Regions from separate parts of the Methylobacterium nigriterrae genome, predicted to be linked through region 1. Evidence: predicted binding sites of a transcription regulator. Region 1 holds the regulator's gene; the other holds the start of a gene.
What was found. The regulator HrcA, encoded in region 1, represses chaperone genes, less so after heat shock. The targets are predictions, from matches to a motif close to GTTAGCACTCNCNNNNNGNGAGTGCTAAC.
Positions count from the first base shown of each region.

Region 2: groES (co-chaperone GroES) is a predicted target of HrcA. The motif match lies at 4,637-4,665, and genes of this name have one in related genera.

Region 1 is NZ_JBAWTG010000001.1:134,069-142,269, reverse strand. It holds gene rsmI (16S rRNA (cytidine(1402)-2'-O)-methyltransferase) at 1-735, opposite strand, end outside; gene WDW90_RS00670 (penicillin-binding protein activator) at 866-2,086, shown strand; gene hemW (radical SAM family heme chaperone HemW) at 2,130-3,296, opposite strand; gene rdgB (RdgB/HAM1 family non-canonical purine NTP pyrophosphatase) at 3,585-4,214, opposite strand; gene rph (ribonuclease PH) at 4,211-4,924, opposite strand; gene hrcA (heat-inducible transcriptional repressor HrcA) at 5,136-6,233, shown strand; gene WDW90_RS00645 (DUF1236 domain-containing protein) at 6,300-7,100, opposite strand; gene WDW90_RS00640 (alpha/beta fold hydrolase) at 7,303-8,201, shown strand, end outside.
Region 2 is NZ_JBAWTG010000151.1:468-8,668, forward strand. It holds gene WDW90_RS31825 (hypothetical protein) at 1-223, opposite strand, end outside; gene WDW90_RS31830 (hypothetical protein) at 220-438, opposite strand; gene WDW90_RS31835 (Ros/MucR family transcriptional regulator) at 837-1,298, opposite strand; gene WDW90_RS40955 (PilZ domain-containing protein) at 1,509-1,790, shown strand; gene WDW90_RS31840 (hypothetical protein) at 2,212-2,439, opposite strand; gene WDW90_RS31845 (hypothetical protein) at 2,675-2,923, shown strand; gene WDW90_RS31850 (transglutaminase-like domain-containing protein) at 3,648-4,463, opposite strand; gene groES (co-chaperone GroES) at 4,771-5,058, shown strand; gene groL (chaperonin GroEL) at 5,154-6,785, shown strand; gene WDW90_RS31865 (hypothetical protein) at 7,120-7,320, opposite strand; gene WDW90_RS31870 (hypothetical protein) at 7,524-7,787, opposite strand; gene WDW90_RS31875 (hypothetical protein) at 8,136-8,201, opposite strand, start outside.

The DNA.
Region 1 (8,201 bases):
GGCAAGCGAGCCGAGGGTGCCTCGCCGGATGGTCTCGTAGAGCTTGGTGAGTTCCCGGGCGACGGCGGCGGGGCGGCCCGCTCCCAGCATGGCGGCGGAATCGGCCAGCATCTCGGGCAGGCGGTGGGGCGATTCGAACAGCACCAGCGTGCCCGGCACGGCGCCGAGCGCCGCGAGGCGGTTGCGGCGGGCCCCGCCCTTCTGCGGCAGGAAGCCCTCGAAGTAGAAGCGGTCGGTGGGCAGCCCCGCCGCCACGATCGCGGTCATCACCGCGGAGGGGCCGGGGATCGGCGTTACCGCGATGCCCGCCTCGATCGCCGCCTGGACGAGCTTGAATCCGGGATCCGACACGAGCGGCGTGCCCGCATCCGACACGAGCGCGAGCGCCTCGCCGCCCCGCATGCGGGTCACCATCCGCTCCCGCACGGCGGCGTTCGAGTGCTCGTGATAGGCCACGAGCGGCGTCGTGATCCCGTAATGCGCGAGAAGCGTGCGGGTGACGCGGGTATCCTCGGCCAGCACCGCGTCGGCGGCCGCGAGCGTCGCGAGCGCCCGGAAGGACACGTCGCGCAGGTTGCCGATCGGCGTCGCGACCACGTGCAGGCCGGGCGTCAGCGGCTCGGCCTCGGCGGCCAGCCCGAAGGCCGTGAAGGTCGAGGCCGGCCGCGCCCCGGAGGGCTCCGGCCGGCGCCTGGGCGGAGGGGCTTTGGCGGGTCTGTCGATTCGCTGCGTCATCGCGGGCGACATTGCCACGCGGCGGGGCCCCGCGGAATTTCCCGGGCGTCCCGCGCGCCCGGTTTCCGTGCGTTTACTTTTCGGGCTCACCCTTTATCCCTGGGCCGGGGAGCCAAGAAGGAGACCGGGGATGGCGCGGACACGCTCGTTGCACGCCCGCGTTGCAGGATTCGGCCTGGCCGTGCTGATGGCGGGCGGGCTCGGCGCCTGCATCGGCGGCCCCGACGGTCCCCGCTCGACCCGCTCCGAGCCCGTGCCGCAGGCCGATCTCGGGCCCGCGGCGGAGCCCGGCGCCGGCGGCGCCCGAATCGGCACCGGCACGGTCAAGGTCGCGCTCGTCGTGCCTCTCACCGGCCAGGGCGCGGCGCTCGGCGCCGCCATGCGCAACGCGGCCGAGCTTGCCATGTCGGAGTTCCAGCAGCCGGACCTGCAGATCCTCGTGAGGGACGACCGCGGCACGCCGGACGGGGCCCGCGACGCCGCGCAGGCCGCGCTCGGCGAGGGGGCCGAGATCGTGCTCGGCCCGCTCTTCGCCGCCAATGTCCAGGCCGCCTCGCTGCCGGCCCGCAACGCCGGCAAGCCCGTCATCGCCTTCTCGACCGACGCCAACGTCGCCGGGCGCGGCGTCTATCTCCTCAGCTTCCTGCCCCAGGCCGAGGTCGACCGCATCGTCGACGAGGCGGTGGCGAGCGGGCGGCGCTCCTTCGCGGCGCTGATCCCCGAGAACACCTACGGCAACGCCGTCGAGGCCCAGTTCCGCGAGGCGGTGGCCCGCAAGGGCGCGCGGGTCGCCGGGCTCGAGCGCTACGCGCCGGGGGCGCCGGGACCCGCGATCCAGCGGCTCTCGGGCGTGATCACCGGCCCGCAGGCGCAGGCCGACGCGCTGTTCCTGCCCGAGACCCCGGACGGGCTCGCGCTGGTCGGGGCGGCGCTGACGAGATCCGGCTTCTCGCCGGCGCGGGTGCGGCCGATCGGCACCGCGGTCTGGAACGAGCCCCGCGTCTTCGCCCTGCCGGCGCTTCAGGGTGGCTGGTTCGCCGCGCCCGACACGGCGGGCTTCGGCAATTTCGCCGGGCGCTACCAGGCCCGCTACGGCACGAGCCCGCCGCGGGTCGCCTCGCTGGCCTACGACGCCGTCTCGCTCACCGCCGCGCTCAGCCGGCAATACGGCACGCAGCGCTTCGCGGAGGCGACGCTCACCAACCCGTCGGGCTTCTCGGGGATCGACGGCACCTTCCGCTTCCGGCCCGAGGGCACGAGCGACCGATCGCTCGCCGTCTACGAGATCCGCAACAACGCGACGATCCCGGTGAGCCCCGCCCCCCGCATGCTCGCCAAATCGGGCATGTGAAGCCGGGAAACGCGAAGCCGGGAGCTTGCAGGCGGGGACCCGATCAGGCCGACAGCTCCGCCACGAGCGCGTTCAGCACCGGCGCACCCCGCGCCGTGGCGGCGATGCGGCCGTCCGGTAGCCGCGCGATGAGCCCGTCTCCGGCGAGCATCGCGATCCGCTCCGGATCGAGCGGCCGCCCGCTCAGCGCCGCGTAGCGGGCCGGATCGATGCCCTCGCTGAGCCGCAGGCCCATCACCAGGAACTCGTCGCCCTGGTCCTGCGCCGAGAGATCCTCGGTCTCGACGATGCCGTGCCCCCGGGCCTCGACCAGAGCCAGCCACGCCTCCGGCGACCGCTCGGTGACGGTGCCGAGCCGGCCCGTCTCCGTCACGAGCCGCCCGTGCGCGCCGGGGCCGATGCCCGCGTACTCGCCGTAGCGCCAGTAGAGCAGGTTGTGACGCGACTGCGCGCCGGGCCGGGCATGGTTCGAGATCTCGTAGGCCGGCAGCCCGGCGCCCGAGCAGACCTCCTGCGTGACGTCGTAGAGGGCGCGCGCGGTGTCCTCGTCGGGCGGCACGAGCCTGCCCGCCGCCGCGAGTCCGTGGAAGGGCGTGCCGGGCTCGATGGTGAGCTGGTAGAGCGAGAGGTGCTCGGCCGCGCGGGCGATGGCCTCGCCGAGCTCTGCCCGCCACGCGGCCGGGCTCTGGCCGGGCCGCGCGTAGATGAGGTCGAAGGAGGTGCGCTCGAAATGGGCGGCGGCGGTGCGCAGGGCGGCGAACGCCTCCGCGGCGCTGTGCAGGCGGCCGAGGCCCTTCAGCGAGGCGTCGTCGAGCGCCTGCACGCCGAGCGAGACGCGGTTGACGCCGGCCGCCCGGTAGCCGCGGAACCGGCCCGCCTCGACGCTCGTCGGATTCGCCTCGAGCGTGATCTCGACGTCCAACGTCGTGCCCCAGGCCGCCTCGATCGCCTCCAGGAGGCCCGCCACGGTCGCGGGCTGCATCAGCGAGGGCGTTCCGCCGCCGAGGAACACGCTCGACACGCGCCGCCCCCTGGTGCGGGCCGCGGCGTGCGCGATCTCCGTCCGGAAGGCGCTGAGGTAGCGCGCCTCGTCGACGGGCGCGCGGCGCACGTGGCTGTTGAAGTCGCAGTACGGGCATTTCGAGGCGCAGAACGGCCAGTGCAGGTAGACGCCGAAGCCGACGTCGCGGGTCGGGTGCTCAGGAACCATGATGCCGCCGGGGGCGATCTCCGCTGTGTTGGTCTGCGCGCTCGCGCGCCGCAACGCTCCTCCCCCGCAGATCTCGGGCCTTTCCGGGATCTGCCCTTGCCGGCCCGGATCGGGCAGGCCCGGTCCGGGTGGGGAGGCGTTGCAGGTGGGGGTGGTGCCGGAAAGACCTCAGCGGTGGCTTCAGCACCGCCCCACCCCTGACCCCTCCCCGCGAGGGGGAGGGGAAACGCGTCGTGTTTCAGAAGCCTGTTCTTGCTCTCGCGATGTGACCGTGCAAGCCACGCCCCCTCACGGCCGCCGCAGGCAGGCCCCGGCGAGCCTCACGAAGGCCCGCGCCCGGTGCGAGAGCGCGTTGCCGCTCCGCCAGTCGACGCCGTGCTTCTCCTCCGACGAGATCTCCCCGAAGGTCCGCTCGAACCCGTCGGGGCGGAACATCGGATCGTAGCCGAACCCGGCGGTCCCGCGCGGCTCGACGAGGTCGCCGAAGACGCGGCCCTCGAACAGCTCGGTGTGTCCGTCCGGCCAGGCGAGCACCAGGGCCGAGACGAAGTGGGCTCGCCGGTCCGTCGCGCCCCGGCGGTCGAGCTCGGCCGCGACCCGCGCCATGGCGGCGGAGAAATCCTTCGCCGCGCCCGCCCAGCGGGCGGAGAACAGTCCCGGCGCACCGTCCAGCGCATCGACGCAGATGCCGGAATCGTCCGCGAAGGCGGGCAGGCCCGAGGCCCTGGCGGCCGCGAGCGCCTTGATGGCCGCGTTCTCCGAGAACATCGTGCCGGTCTCCTCGGGCTCGGGCAGCCCGAGCTCGCTGGCCGAGACGGCCTCGACGCCGAAGGGGGCGAGGAGCTCGCGCATCTCCGCGAGCTTGCCGGCATTGTGGGTCGCGATGACGACCCGCCCGGTCAGGATGCGGTGGCTCACGCGATCACCTGCTTCTGCAGGGCCACGAGCTGCTCGACGCCGCCCTTGGCGAGGCGCAGCAGCTCGAGGAGCTCGGCCTCCGTGAACGGGACGCCCTCGGCGGTGCCCTGCACCTCGACGAGCCCGCCCGAGCCCGTGATCACGAAGTTGGCGTCGGTCTCGGCCGCCGAATCCTCGGCGTAGTCGAGGTCGAGCACGGGGCTGCCCTTGTAGATGCCGCAGGAGATCGCGGCGACGTGCTCGCGCAGGGGATCGACCGAGATGATCGAGCGGGCGCGCATCCACGCGAAGCAATCGTGCAGCGCCACCCAGGCGCCCGTGATCGCGGCCGTGCGGGTGCCGCCATCGGCCTGCAGCACGTCGCAATCGACCGTGATCTGGCGCTCGCCGATGGCCGGCAGGTTGGTGACGGCGCGGAGCGAGCGGCCGATCAGGCGCTGGATCTCCTGGGTGCGGCCCGAGGGCTTGCCGGAATTGACCTCGCGCCGGGTGCGCTCGTGCGTGGCGCGGGGCAGCATGGAATATTCGGCCGTGACCCAACCCTTGCCGGAGCCGCGCAGCCACGGCGGGCCCCTCTCTTCGAGTGAGGCCGTGCACAGGACCTTGGTCTCGCCGAACGTGACGAGGCAGGAGCCCTCGGCGTAGCGCGCCACCGCGCGCTCGAGCGTGACCTTGCGCAACTCGTCCGGTGCGCGCTTCGAGGGCCGCATCGCCACTCTCCCTGTCGGATGCCAGGGCCCGGCTCTTAGGCCGATGGTGCGGGGGCGGCAACCCGCGCCACGACCGGGCTTCGATGCGACGCACCCCGCCGCTCCCGTCGGCGCCCGGAGCGTCCCGGACGGGAGAGGCGCCGCCGCGCGCCACGAGCCGATTGATCCGAACCCGCGAGGGGGACACAATCGGCGCCCAGGATCAGTGACCGTGACAGAACCGCCCCGTACCCTCTCCGCCCCGCATCAGTTCCAGGCGCTCGCCGCCCTCAACGACCGCGCCCGCGAGATCTTCCGACAGATCGTCGAGAGCTATCTCTCGACCGGCGAGCCCGTCGGTTCGCGCAACCTCGCGCGCATCCTGCCGATGACGCTCTCGCCGGCCTCGATCCGCAACGTGATGGCGGATCTCGAGCATTCCGGCCTGATCTACGCGCCGCACACCTCGGCCGGGCGTCTGCCCACCGAGCAGGGCCTGCGCTTCTTCGTGGACGCGATGCTCGAGCTCGGCGATGTCGGCCGCGAGGAGCAGGAGCGCATCGAGGCGCAGATGCGCGCCGCCGCCTCCCGCCACACCTTCGACTCCGCGCTCGCCGAAGCCTCCACGCTCCTGTCCGGCATCTCGCGGGGCGCGGGCGTCGTCGTCACCACCAAGACGAACGTGCAGCTCAAGCACATCGAGTTCGTGCGCCTCGACGTGAGCCGCGCCCTCGTGGTCCTCGTCTCGGACGACGGCTCGGTGGAGAACCGCCTGCTCGACCTGCCGCCGGGCCTGCCCGCGAGCGCCCTGCAGGAAGCCTCGAACTACCTCAATGCCCGTCTCCAGCAGGGCCGCACCCTCGGGACCCTGCGCGCCGAGATCGAGGCCAACCGGCAGGCGATGAAGCGCGAGCTCGACGCGATCACGGAGCGCCTCGTCGATGCGGGGCTCGCCACCACGGTCGGTCCCTCGGATGCGCGCCAGCTCATCGTGCGGGGGCAGGCGAACCTCCTCGACGACCTGCGGGCCGTCGACGATCTCGAGCGCATCCGCCTGCTCTTCAACGATCTCGAGACCCAGAAGGACGTGATCGAGCTCCTCGCCCGCGCCGAGGGCGGCGAGGGGGTCCGCATCTTCATCGGCTCGGAGAACAAGCTGTTCTCGCTCTCGGGCTCATCGATGATCGCCGCGCCGTTCCGGGACGGCTCGCAGCAGATCGTCGGCGTCGTCGGGGTGATCGGGCCGACGCGGCTCAACTATGCCCGCATCGTGCCGATGGTGGACTACACCGCCCGCGTGGTCTCGCGCCTGCTCGAGGGCGGGCGTTGAAGGCGAGAGGGGCGGCGCCGCGCGGCACCGCCCCTCCCCTCCCCTCAGCAGAGGGCTTGCCCGGCTTCAGGCCGGGATCACGTCCACGATCTCGTAGGTGTCCGGATCGATGATGACGATGTCGTCCTCGACCAGGATGAACTGCAGGCCGCGATAGGCCGGCACCAGGGTGAGGATCGCCGGCGGCAGCGCGTGCAGGGTCACCGAGCGCGGGATCGCCGTGCCGACGCTGAGCCGGAAGTTCACGTTGCGCACCGGCGAGACGCCGACCCGGGTGATCGACTGCCGGAACTCGGTGCGCTGGCGCGTGTCCAGGCGGTTGGCGGCGCCCCGCGCCTCGACATGGCCCGCGCCGCCGCGCTCGCCGCGCTCTGCGCCTCCGCGCTCGTTGCGGTCACCGCGCGCGCCGCGCTCTGCGCCTCCCCGCTCCGCGCCCCCCCGCTCTGCGCCTCCGCGCTCGTTGCGGTCGCCGCGCTCGGCGCCGCCCCGTTCGCCCGCGCGCCCGCCGGTCTCGGGGGCGCGCTGGGCCGCGCCGCCCTCCTCGCGGCCGCCGCGCTGGCCGGCCTGTCCGGGCTCGCGGGCCGCGCCGCCCTGCCCCGCCCCGCCCGGCGCGCGCTCGGCGCCGCCCGCACCCTCCGCGCCGCCGCGCGTGCCGGCGCCGCCACCCTCGCCGCCGCGCATGCCGCCACCCCCGGCTCCCGCGCCGCCGCCCGCTCCCGCGCCGCCGCCCGCTCCCATTCCGGCCCCGCCGGCCCCGCCTCCGGCGCCGCCCGCGCCGCCTCCACCCGCGCCCTGCTGCGCGAAGGCCGTCGCGGCACCTGCCACCAAGAGGGCGGCCGTCATCGTGCTCCGAACGAGCTTGTTCATGGCGTGTGTCCCTGTCCCGTTTCCGTCGGCGGGACCCAACCGGCCCCGGCTCGGGCCCGCAACGAGGAAGGATCTGAAACCGTTCCGTGCACCGACGAAAACGCTGCAATCGAAGCGCGATAACCGCGCGGGCGGACCCCCCGGCCGCACCCGGCGTTGTCGCCGAACCGGCCCGCTTCGGGCCGGCCGAAGCGGAAGCCGCATGAGCCGGATCACCACCCGAACGATCGAGGCGAACGGCCTCCGCTTCGCCCTGGACGAGGCCGGAACCGGGCCGGACGTCGCGCTCTGCCTGCACGGATTCCCGGAGAGCCGGATCTCCTGGCGCCATCAGCTGCCCCGTCTCGCGAATCTCGGCTGGCACGCGGTGGCGCCCGACATGCGCGGTTACGGCGAGAGCAGCCGCCCGGCGCGCCGCGACGCCTACCGCATCGGGAACCTCGTCGAGGATGCGGCCGCCCTGTTCGACGCGCTCGGCGCGCGCCGCCGCCTCCTCGTCGGGCACGATTGGGGCGCGCTCGTCGCCTGGAGCTTCGCGATCGGCCGGCGCCTTCCTCTCGACGGCCTCGTGGTGATGAACGTGCCGCATCCGGAGGTCTACCGGCGGGTGCTGCGGAGCTCCTGGCGCCAGCGCGCCCGCTCCTGGTACGTGGCGTTCTTCCAGATTCCCGGCCTGCCCGAATGGCTCCTCACCCGGAACCGCGCCGGCATCCTGGCCAGCGCCTTCACCCGCACGGCCAACGACGCGCGCACCTTCCCGCCGGGCATCCTCGAACGCTACCGCGCCAACGCGCTGCGGCCCGGCGCGATGACGGCGATGATCGACTATTACCGGGCCAATCTGCGCGGGTTCGGCGAGCCGGACCGGAGCCCGCGCATCGCGGTGCCGGTCCTGATGGTGTGGGGCGAGGACGACGTCGCCCTCGACCTCGCCCTGACGGAGGGCTACGCCGCCTATGTCAGCGACTTCACCCTGCGGCGCCTGCCCGGCGTGTCGCACTGGGTGCAGCAGGAGGCGCCGGAGGCGGTCAACGCGGCGCTCGCCGCGTGGCTCGCCGGCCGCGGCCTCGCGGCCGAGGCCCCGGGCCCCGGTGACAGATC
Region 2 (8,201 bases), on a different contig from region 1:
CCCAGAGGAGGTAGGGTTCACTAAAACGGTAATCGAAGAGCCAGAGCGGATCGCGCCCTGAGCCGGGCTTCAGGTCCTTGCTCTCGCGAAAGATGACGCGCAGCCGCAACTGGCCTGCGTCCCTGGCTTGGAGCAGGGCCCTCTGCGTGGCTGACGTCTCCCAGTAGGTCGCCTGCAGGAAGTCGTCAGGCGTGACCTCGCGCCAGGGCGGCAGCTCGCTCATATCCTCTGCGGCTGGGCCAGCAGGATGGCCGTTGCCACCGTTGCTCGTTTGGCTCGGGATGAGGCGAGCGCGCTTCCCATCATGGCTCGGGCCAGCGGGTAGGCCTGGATGGCCGCTGCAACGTCAACGACGAGGCCGAGCACCAGCGTGTAGGTGCGCAGGCCCGGGGCGGCGAGGTAGGTCTCAGCGAGGCTGGTGACCGCCTCTGGTTTCACGGTCCCGGCCTCAAGCAGCTCAAGAACGGACGGAGTGGACGAGAGGGCCGCAGACATCATTTCCGCCGATGGTTGAGACCGTACGGATACGAGAGCGGCTAAGCCGTGCCAATCCCGTTGCCGCGCGGCTCGCGGACGAAGGCTACGCCCTGCGGTACCCGTGCAACAGTCTCGGTTGGCAGAGCGAGTTGCGGCTGGGCCTCACGCCTTCTCGCAGTTCAGCCGGCAACCGGGTTACCGCCTCGCGCTGCGCCTCTAAGCCCAGGCCAGAGGCGCCCTGCTTAGCCGTGCTGACCCGGTAGTAGGCAACGAACCTCGTGGTCACGGCTCTCCCGACATTGTCATCGACCTTCATTGACGAGGAAGCTGGGGCGGAAAAGAAGGCGTTGCTGCGGCGCTCAGGAGCTTGACGGCAGCGTCCGCTCATTCCGCCGCGCTCTGACGGCCTCCCCAGCCATCCGGCCCAGGCCCAACGTCCTGGCGATTTCAGCGCGCTGGGCGGAGTAGCTGGGCGCCGCCATGGGGTAGTCCCGGGGCAGACCGTAGCGCTCACGGTAGCTGTAGGGATCGAGACCGTGTTTCGTGAGGTGGCGCTTCAGGCTCTTGTAGGACTTGCCGTCGATGAAGCTGACCAGCGCGTCCGGCGTGATCGATTTACGGATCTGCGTAGGTGTCGGCTTCTCAACCTCGGGCTCGATTGAGGCCGGCCCACTCGCCATTCCGTTCAAGGTTGCATGAACACTGGCGATCAACCCAGGCAGATCGGAAACTGGAATGGAGTTGTTCGAGACGTAAGCCGAGACGATATCCGCTGCGAGGTTGAGGTGCTTATCCTGAGACAGTTCTCCAGCGTTGATCATGCTGAACTCCTCCAGCGTATAAAAACGTATTTCGAATTCAGAACCGCTAGAGCAGATCGCGTTCCCATGAAATCAGATTTTTCCCATAGAGCGGATGCGTACGGCTGGCTGGTTGTACTCTTTCGAATGTCAATTTCTATGTGCAGATTCCCTCGGCGTTTCGACGATTGAGGTAGTGCTCCCTTAATAACGCCGTGATAGCACTCGTGTATGCATGAGCGCCGCAGAGACTTACGCGCACAGACATGCCTTGCCGGCCGCGCGGCCTTCGAGCAAGGCTCTTCAGTAACCGTTGACTGTGTAGTGCAGGCCTTCTCCACCGGCGGAGCGCGTGTCCTGTTTCCGACAGAGACAACGGTACCCAAGCACTTCGACTTGTTCGTCGGTCAGAGTAGCCGTCCCCACAGAGCCCGCGTGATGTGGCGGCACACGAGCGAAGTGGGGGTGACGTTCTTGGAAGGGCGAGCCGCCCCCGAAGTCATGCCGGGTTAGAAGCACGGCGCCGGTCGCGCCCGCAGTGTACGGGTCGCCGGCTCTCGGCTGTTTGCCGCCACCTGCCGAATGGGCGAGGCTGCCCCTCAGCAAGGCCGCCTTCTCAAGCAAGTAGATCGATGCCAGCGGATTTCAGGAGGCGGCCGAGCCATCTTAGCTGCCGCAGCCGTCACATCAGGTGGATCGGCCGATGCGGGCGAGATCAGCCAGACGCTGCAAAGCGGTCTCGACGAATCAGGGAGCCTGCCTTCTCCTTGCCTGAGTTCAACCGGCGCAGCGGCAGTGACCCCGTTGGCTCCATAACGCCCAATCCACGCGCGATCGGCCTCAGTCGGGTAAGGGATTGAACAGAAAATGAAAAAGCCCCAGCACGAGGCCGGGGCGATGCCGAGAGCGGGTGTCTGCGGTAGCGCAGGCCACCTTAGCGGGCCGAGGTATCAACGGCCTCAGCAACGACGCGCCGGGTTGTGGGAGCACGCGCAGTCAGCGCCGGCGTAGTCGTCAGCTCAGAAGCTGGGCGCACGGCTGCGGTGGCGCGGGCCTGCTCACGGTAGAGCGTCGGGGTGACGTTGAGGCGGTCATCCGCCATGGCAGTGCCGGCCAGGATGGCTGACGCAAGAGCAGCGAGAACAAGAGTGCGAATGGTCATGGTGTTAATCCCTATCGAGTTTCAGGGCCTGTGCCCTGCTGTGTGAGAGGGATATGTCTTGCGGTGCGGCATCATTCAAACAGATGCCGTCAATAGTTTGTATCGATTTTATCAATGATGCTGGGCGAGGGCGGCCTCGATGGCTCCGCGCTTCTAAGTAGGCCGGAGCATCGACCTGGGCGCCCCAGACGTTCATCGTGCGGGCGCCTGTTATCTTGCATTCGGAGGCGTGACCATGGACGTGGTCGTGACACCAGTCGGGGCGCCCAAGTCGGCCGACTGCACGTGGCGCCTAGAGGACCAGCTCGGGCGCCCCCTCGGCACGATCCGGCAGACCCCTTCAAACGAGTTCACCATCGTGCCCGACCCCGGATCCCAGCTCGGTGGCCCATATATCCCCTATCCCACCCTCGACGCCGCCATGTGGGCCATCGAGAGGCACCTCGGCGGTGCCTGCGAACTCGTTAGCGATCCGGAACGCTGACGCGATGCCCCTTCTTCCCGAGCGCACTGAGCCTTGTCCGAGCCCTGCGCCAGCCTCGCCTTGCGTGAGGCCAAGCTCGACGCCGTCTTCGTCTACCTCTGGTTGAGCCGGCAGGCGAGCCGATCAACGGATGCGAGTGTTGCAGGTTGCGGCGGTGTTCACACCGTCAGGCTTCGACACGAGTTAGCATCATCCAAGGAGCTGGGGGCCTCAACGCCTTGGACGAAGCGAATATGCACATCGTCCAAATAGACCCAGAACATTCAGACTGGCGTGCGATGGTGCTGGAGAGCGTCTGACACGATATCGGTCGCGTCACATGAGACCGGCAGAAGCTATCGATAGAGAGCTTCTGTGTCACACGGTTATTTGGCATCTCGCCAGAGCGCAGTAACCTCTCGTAGTGCCGTTTCGCCGTCTGCAGCCGAAGTCCCTTCCGATCCGAATGAGCGGATGGATCGGCGCACCACCACGCCGTCCTTCAGAATTGCCCAATCAAAGCGACCGGGCTCGGTCTGGGAGGGAGCAACCCGTAGGGAATGAGGGTTCGGCGTGAAAGTGATCATGTTGAGGATATGGGGTGTCTCGCTCGCATCTACCATGTGGCGTAGTGGACGGCCGGACGTCCGCAGATGGTCCGGCTGACGACGCAGCCGAAGGTCATTGAGATTTCGGAACTCGTGAGATGGCTCCGTCGGTGTGCTTCGCGTCCGGGTGCGTCGTCTTACGAAAGGGGTGGTGCTTCCTCCGTTGTCACCCGAAATTCCGTGAGGGTGTTTGCCCCGAAGGTCAGGGTCAGCGGCACGTCGGCCGCATCGCGTCCGTAGGCAATCAGGATCCGGCCGATGCGGGAGCTGTTGTTGCGCGGATCGAAGGTGTGCCAGCGGCCGCCGAGATAAACCTCCATCCAGGCCGCGAAGTCTCCCGGCGCGTGCGGCAGGGGTAGGCCGATGTCACTGACGTAGCCATTGCAGTAGCGGGTCGGAATGTTGAGGCAACGGCAGAAGGCGATTGCCAGATGCGCGTAGTCGCGGCAGACGCCCTGCTGCTCCTCAAACACGTCGAAGGCGGTGCGGGTCGGGCGCGCGTGCTCGTACCCGAAGGCGATCCGGTCGTGGACATAGTCGCAGATGGCCTGAACCCGGGCCCAGCCGGGGGGCAAGTGCCCGAACAGGTCCCAGGCGATGTTGGAAAGACGGTCGGTCTCGCAGTAGCGGCTGCCAAGGAGGAACAGAATGCAGTCGGAGGGCAGCGTCTCGACGGGGACCTCCCCGGCATCGGGATCCAGCGCGTCGCCACTGCCGTGGTCGCGTACCACCGTGTCAGTTTTCAGGGTGAAGCGGCCAGCTGGGGCGACCATGCGATTGCACCAGTTGCCGAAGCTGTCGCGGTAGCCGTCGAGGGGGACCGAGGGGCTGGTGATCAGGTAGTCCGGCCGCTCCAGATCAGAGAAGCGCGAGGCGTGGACGTTGAGCGTCGCGATGACGGGGGTGGGTCGGGGGAAGTCGTAGGTCATCTCGCAGCCGACAAGAATGCGCATGAGGTCTCTCCAGAGAATTGGCGCGAGGCTTGTTTCCAAGCATCCGCGAGAGACAAGTCGAGCGCGGGCAGGCGAGCCACATTGGAAACAACGTGGCTCCAGGCGTAGCATGAATGCGCAGTGACCTGTCGAGTTGGTCCCAGAATGATCGGATGGCGGTCGGGACAATGATCGTTAGCACTCTGGCTCCACGAGTGCTAAGGTCATCAGGAAGCGACCATGTGGACTGTCGGATACCCGCCCGTCCTAACACGGCGGCGTCGCCAATGGCCCAAGTTCTCGCGCCGCTGTTTGATCGGAGCCCATCATGAAGTTTCGTCCATTGCACGACCGCGTCGTCGTCCGTCGTATTGAGGGTGAGGAGAAGACGAAGGGCGGCATCATCATTCCGGACACCGCCAAGGAGAAGCCGCAGGAAGGCGAGATCGTCGCCGTCGGGCCTGGGGCCCGCGACGAGGCTGGGCGGGTCAACGCGCTCGACGTCAAGGCTGGCGACCGGGTCCTGTTCGGCAAGTGGTCCGGCACCGAGGTCAAGATCGACGGCCAGGACCTGTTGATCATGAAGGAATCCGACATCATGGGCGTCGTCGCTTAGCACGCGGCAGCCCTCACACATTCCCGATCCGCCCTTCGAGGCCGCCCATACCGGGGTGCCTTGGGGCAAGAGCCGACCACAAAGGATCCGACCTCATGGCAGCCAAAGATGTCCGCTTCTCGTCCGATGCCCGCGAGAAGATGCTGAAGGGCGTCGAACTCCTCGCCAACGCGGTGAAGGTGACCCTCGGCCCCAAGGGCCGCAACGTCGTGATCGAGAAGAGCTTCGGGGCGCCGCGCATCACCAAGGACGGCGTCACCGTCGCCAAGGAGATCGAGCTCGCCGACAAGTTCGAGAACATGGGTGCCCAGATGGTGCGCGAAGTGGCCTCGAAATCGAGTGATCTCGCGGGCGACGGCACGACGACCGCCACCGTCCTGGCCGCCTCGATCGTGCGCGAGGGCGCGAAGTATGTCGCGGCCGGCATGAACCCGATGGACCTGAAGCGCGGCATCGACCTGGCGGTCGCGGCTGCGGTGAAGGACATCGAGGGCCGTGCGCGCAAGGTCGCCTCCTCGGAAGAGATCGCCCAAGTCGGCACCATCTCGGCCAATGGCGACAAGGAGATCGGCGACATGATCGCCCACGCCATGCAGAAGGTGGGCAACGAGGGCGTGATCACGGCCGAGGAAGCCAAGACTGCCGTGACCGAGCTCGACGTGGTCGAGGGCATGCAGTTCGACCGCGGCTATCTCTCGCCCTACTTCATCACCAATGCCGAGAAGATGATCGCCGACCTCGACGATCCCTACATTCTCATCCACGAGAAGAAGCTCTCCTCGCTGCAGGCGCTCCTTCCCATCCTCGAGGCGGTGGTTCAGACCGGCAAGCCGCTCCTGATCATCGCCGAGGACATCGAGGGCGAGGCGCTGGCCACGCTCGTGGTGAACAAGCTGCGGGGCGGCCTCAAGGTCGCGGCCGTGAAGGCGCCGGGCTTCGGCGATCGCCGCAAGGCCATGCTCGAGGACATCGCGGTCCTGACGCAGGGCCAGATGATCGCCGAGGATCTCGGGATCAAGCTCGAGAACGTGACCATCGAGATGCTCGGCCGCGCCAAGCGGGTGCGCATCGAGAAGGAGAACACCACGATCATCGACGGCGCCGGCGAGAAGTCGGACATCGAGGCCCGCGTCGGGCAGATCAAGGCGCAGATCGAGGAGACCACCTCGGACTACGACCGCGAGAAGCTGCAGGAGCGCTTGGCCAAGCTCGCGGGCGGCGTCGCGGTGATCCGCGTCGGCGGTTCGACCGAGATCGAGGTCAAGGAGAAGAAGGACCGCGTCGAGGATGCGCTTCACGCCACCCGCGCGGCGGTCGAGGAGGGCATCGTGCCGGGCGGCGGCACGGCGCTGCTGCGTGCCCGGGCCGCGGTCGCCGAACTCAAGAGCGACAACCCGGACGTGCAGGCCGGCATCAAGATCGTCCTGAAAGCGCTTGAGGCTCCAATCCGTCAGATTGCGGAAAACTCCGGTGTGGAGGGCTCGATCGTGGTCGGCAAGATCACCGACAATGAAGGCTCCGAGACCTACGGCTTCAACGCCCAGACCGAGGAGTACGTCGATCTGCTCCAGGCCGGCATCGTCGATCCGGCCAAGGTCGTTCGGTCGGCGCTGCAGGGTGCGGCCTCGGTCGCCGGCCTCCTCGTCACCACCGAGGCGATGATCGCCGACGCTCCAAAGAAGGACAGCGGCACTCCGGCGATGCCGGGCGGCGGCATGGACTTCTGATCCTTCAAATTTGGATGAAGACCCGATTGGGCCGCCAAATGGCGGCCCCTTTACTTATTATTCGGCGATTTTATTGCAGCTCCAACCATGCCCTTCGTTGATGGCGCGGCTGCAATTGTCTTCGGTACCAGCTTTTTCGGCTTCTTAGCTTCGCGGTTTCCGTGCTTCTTTTCCGTAGCTATGAGGGCCTCTTCTTCGGAAGGTTGCATCATCGCATGCTGCGCCTTTTACGTGTCCAGTCCAGAAAAGCCGCGCAGCACTGGCGCTGCGGGCGATAAGGGGAGTTATGGCCTCCTACAATGCCCGTGCTCACTGCAGACCGGCACCGACGCGCTCAGGAATTGTAGGTGACGAGAGCGGTCACTCGCGCGCCGTGCTCGCGGACGAGTGCCTCCGCCTCCGCATCGCTCGCTGTGGCGTTCTCGGAGCCGGAGTACGGAATTTCGTAAACGTCGTAGCTCGCAGCATCGCTATCCAATTTGACGTAGCCGAAGTCACGAGTACCGCGACCGAGCTTGCGGTCGAGCAGGCACACCCCGTCCGCAGGTCAAACCACTTTTCCCGTTGCGCCAAGACGAGCCGTCTCGCCATAGACGCGGCCTGTACTCCTCCCGATTACGAAGAAGCCTGCCATTCCAATCCGTCTCAGAGGCCCCACTAAGTGCCAACGACTGGAGATTGGTTTCGTGCTCAGATGGCATAGAGCTGAGCCCAGCGAGCTCTCAACCTGGTCCCGCATCACCGCTTCTCGGGCCGCGCCAGCAGGATCGCGGTGCGTACAGCAGAGCGTTTCAGTTCGGAGCTGGCTCCTGCCCTGGCGAAGGTTAGTTGCGCGAAGCTGCTTGCCTCAATAGCAGCGTGGGGGTTCAGGCTGTAGCTGCCTCCCAGCTCAACCCTCTCGATCTCTGGATCGGCCTCGAACGCATCAAGCGCCGACTGCAGGTCCTCCTCAGTGATCACGTGAGCTTTGACAAGCTGACTCGTCGTCGGGTTGATGCTCATGTCCTAAAGATAAAAGCTGCCCCGCGTCTCGCAGAAGATGCCAGCTAGACCTACCAAGCTGGCACCAAACTCGCGAGTTGGTTGATGACGATCCTGCGCAAGACCTACCAGCTGCTACGGTTCGTGCCAGTGACCCACATCCCTTACCGCAAACCCTCAGAACGAAGCTGCTGCAGCATGTGCTCTGTACCTTGCCGGACTACACTGTCGTTCATCTCAACGATTGCCGCGTCCATAGCTCTTCCCTCTCGCAGAGAAGCAACGCGCGAACCGGAGTGTTCACCCCGTCGCTAAATCATCCGGTTGCGCTTTGGTGGGCCGCGTTGCGAGACGATGACGGACCTTCGATCATGCCCACTGCGCGTCAGCAATATCGACCGCAATGCCCCGTCTCCGAAGCACGCTGGTCACCCG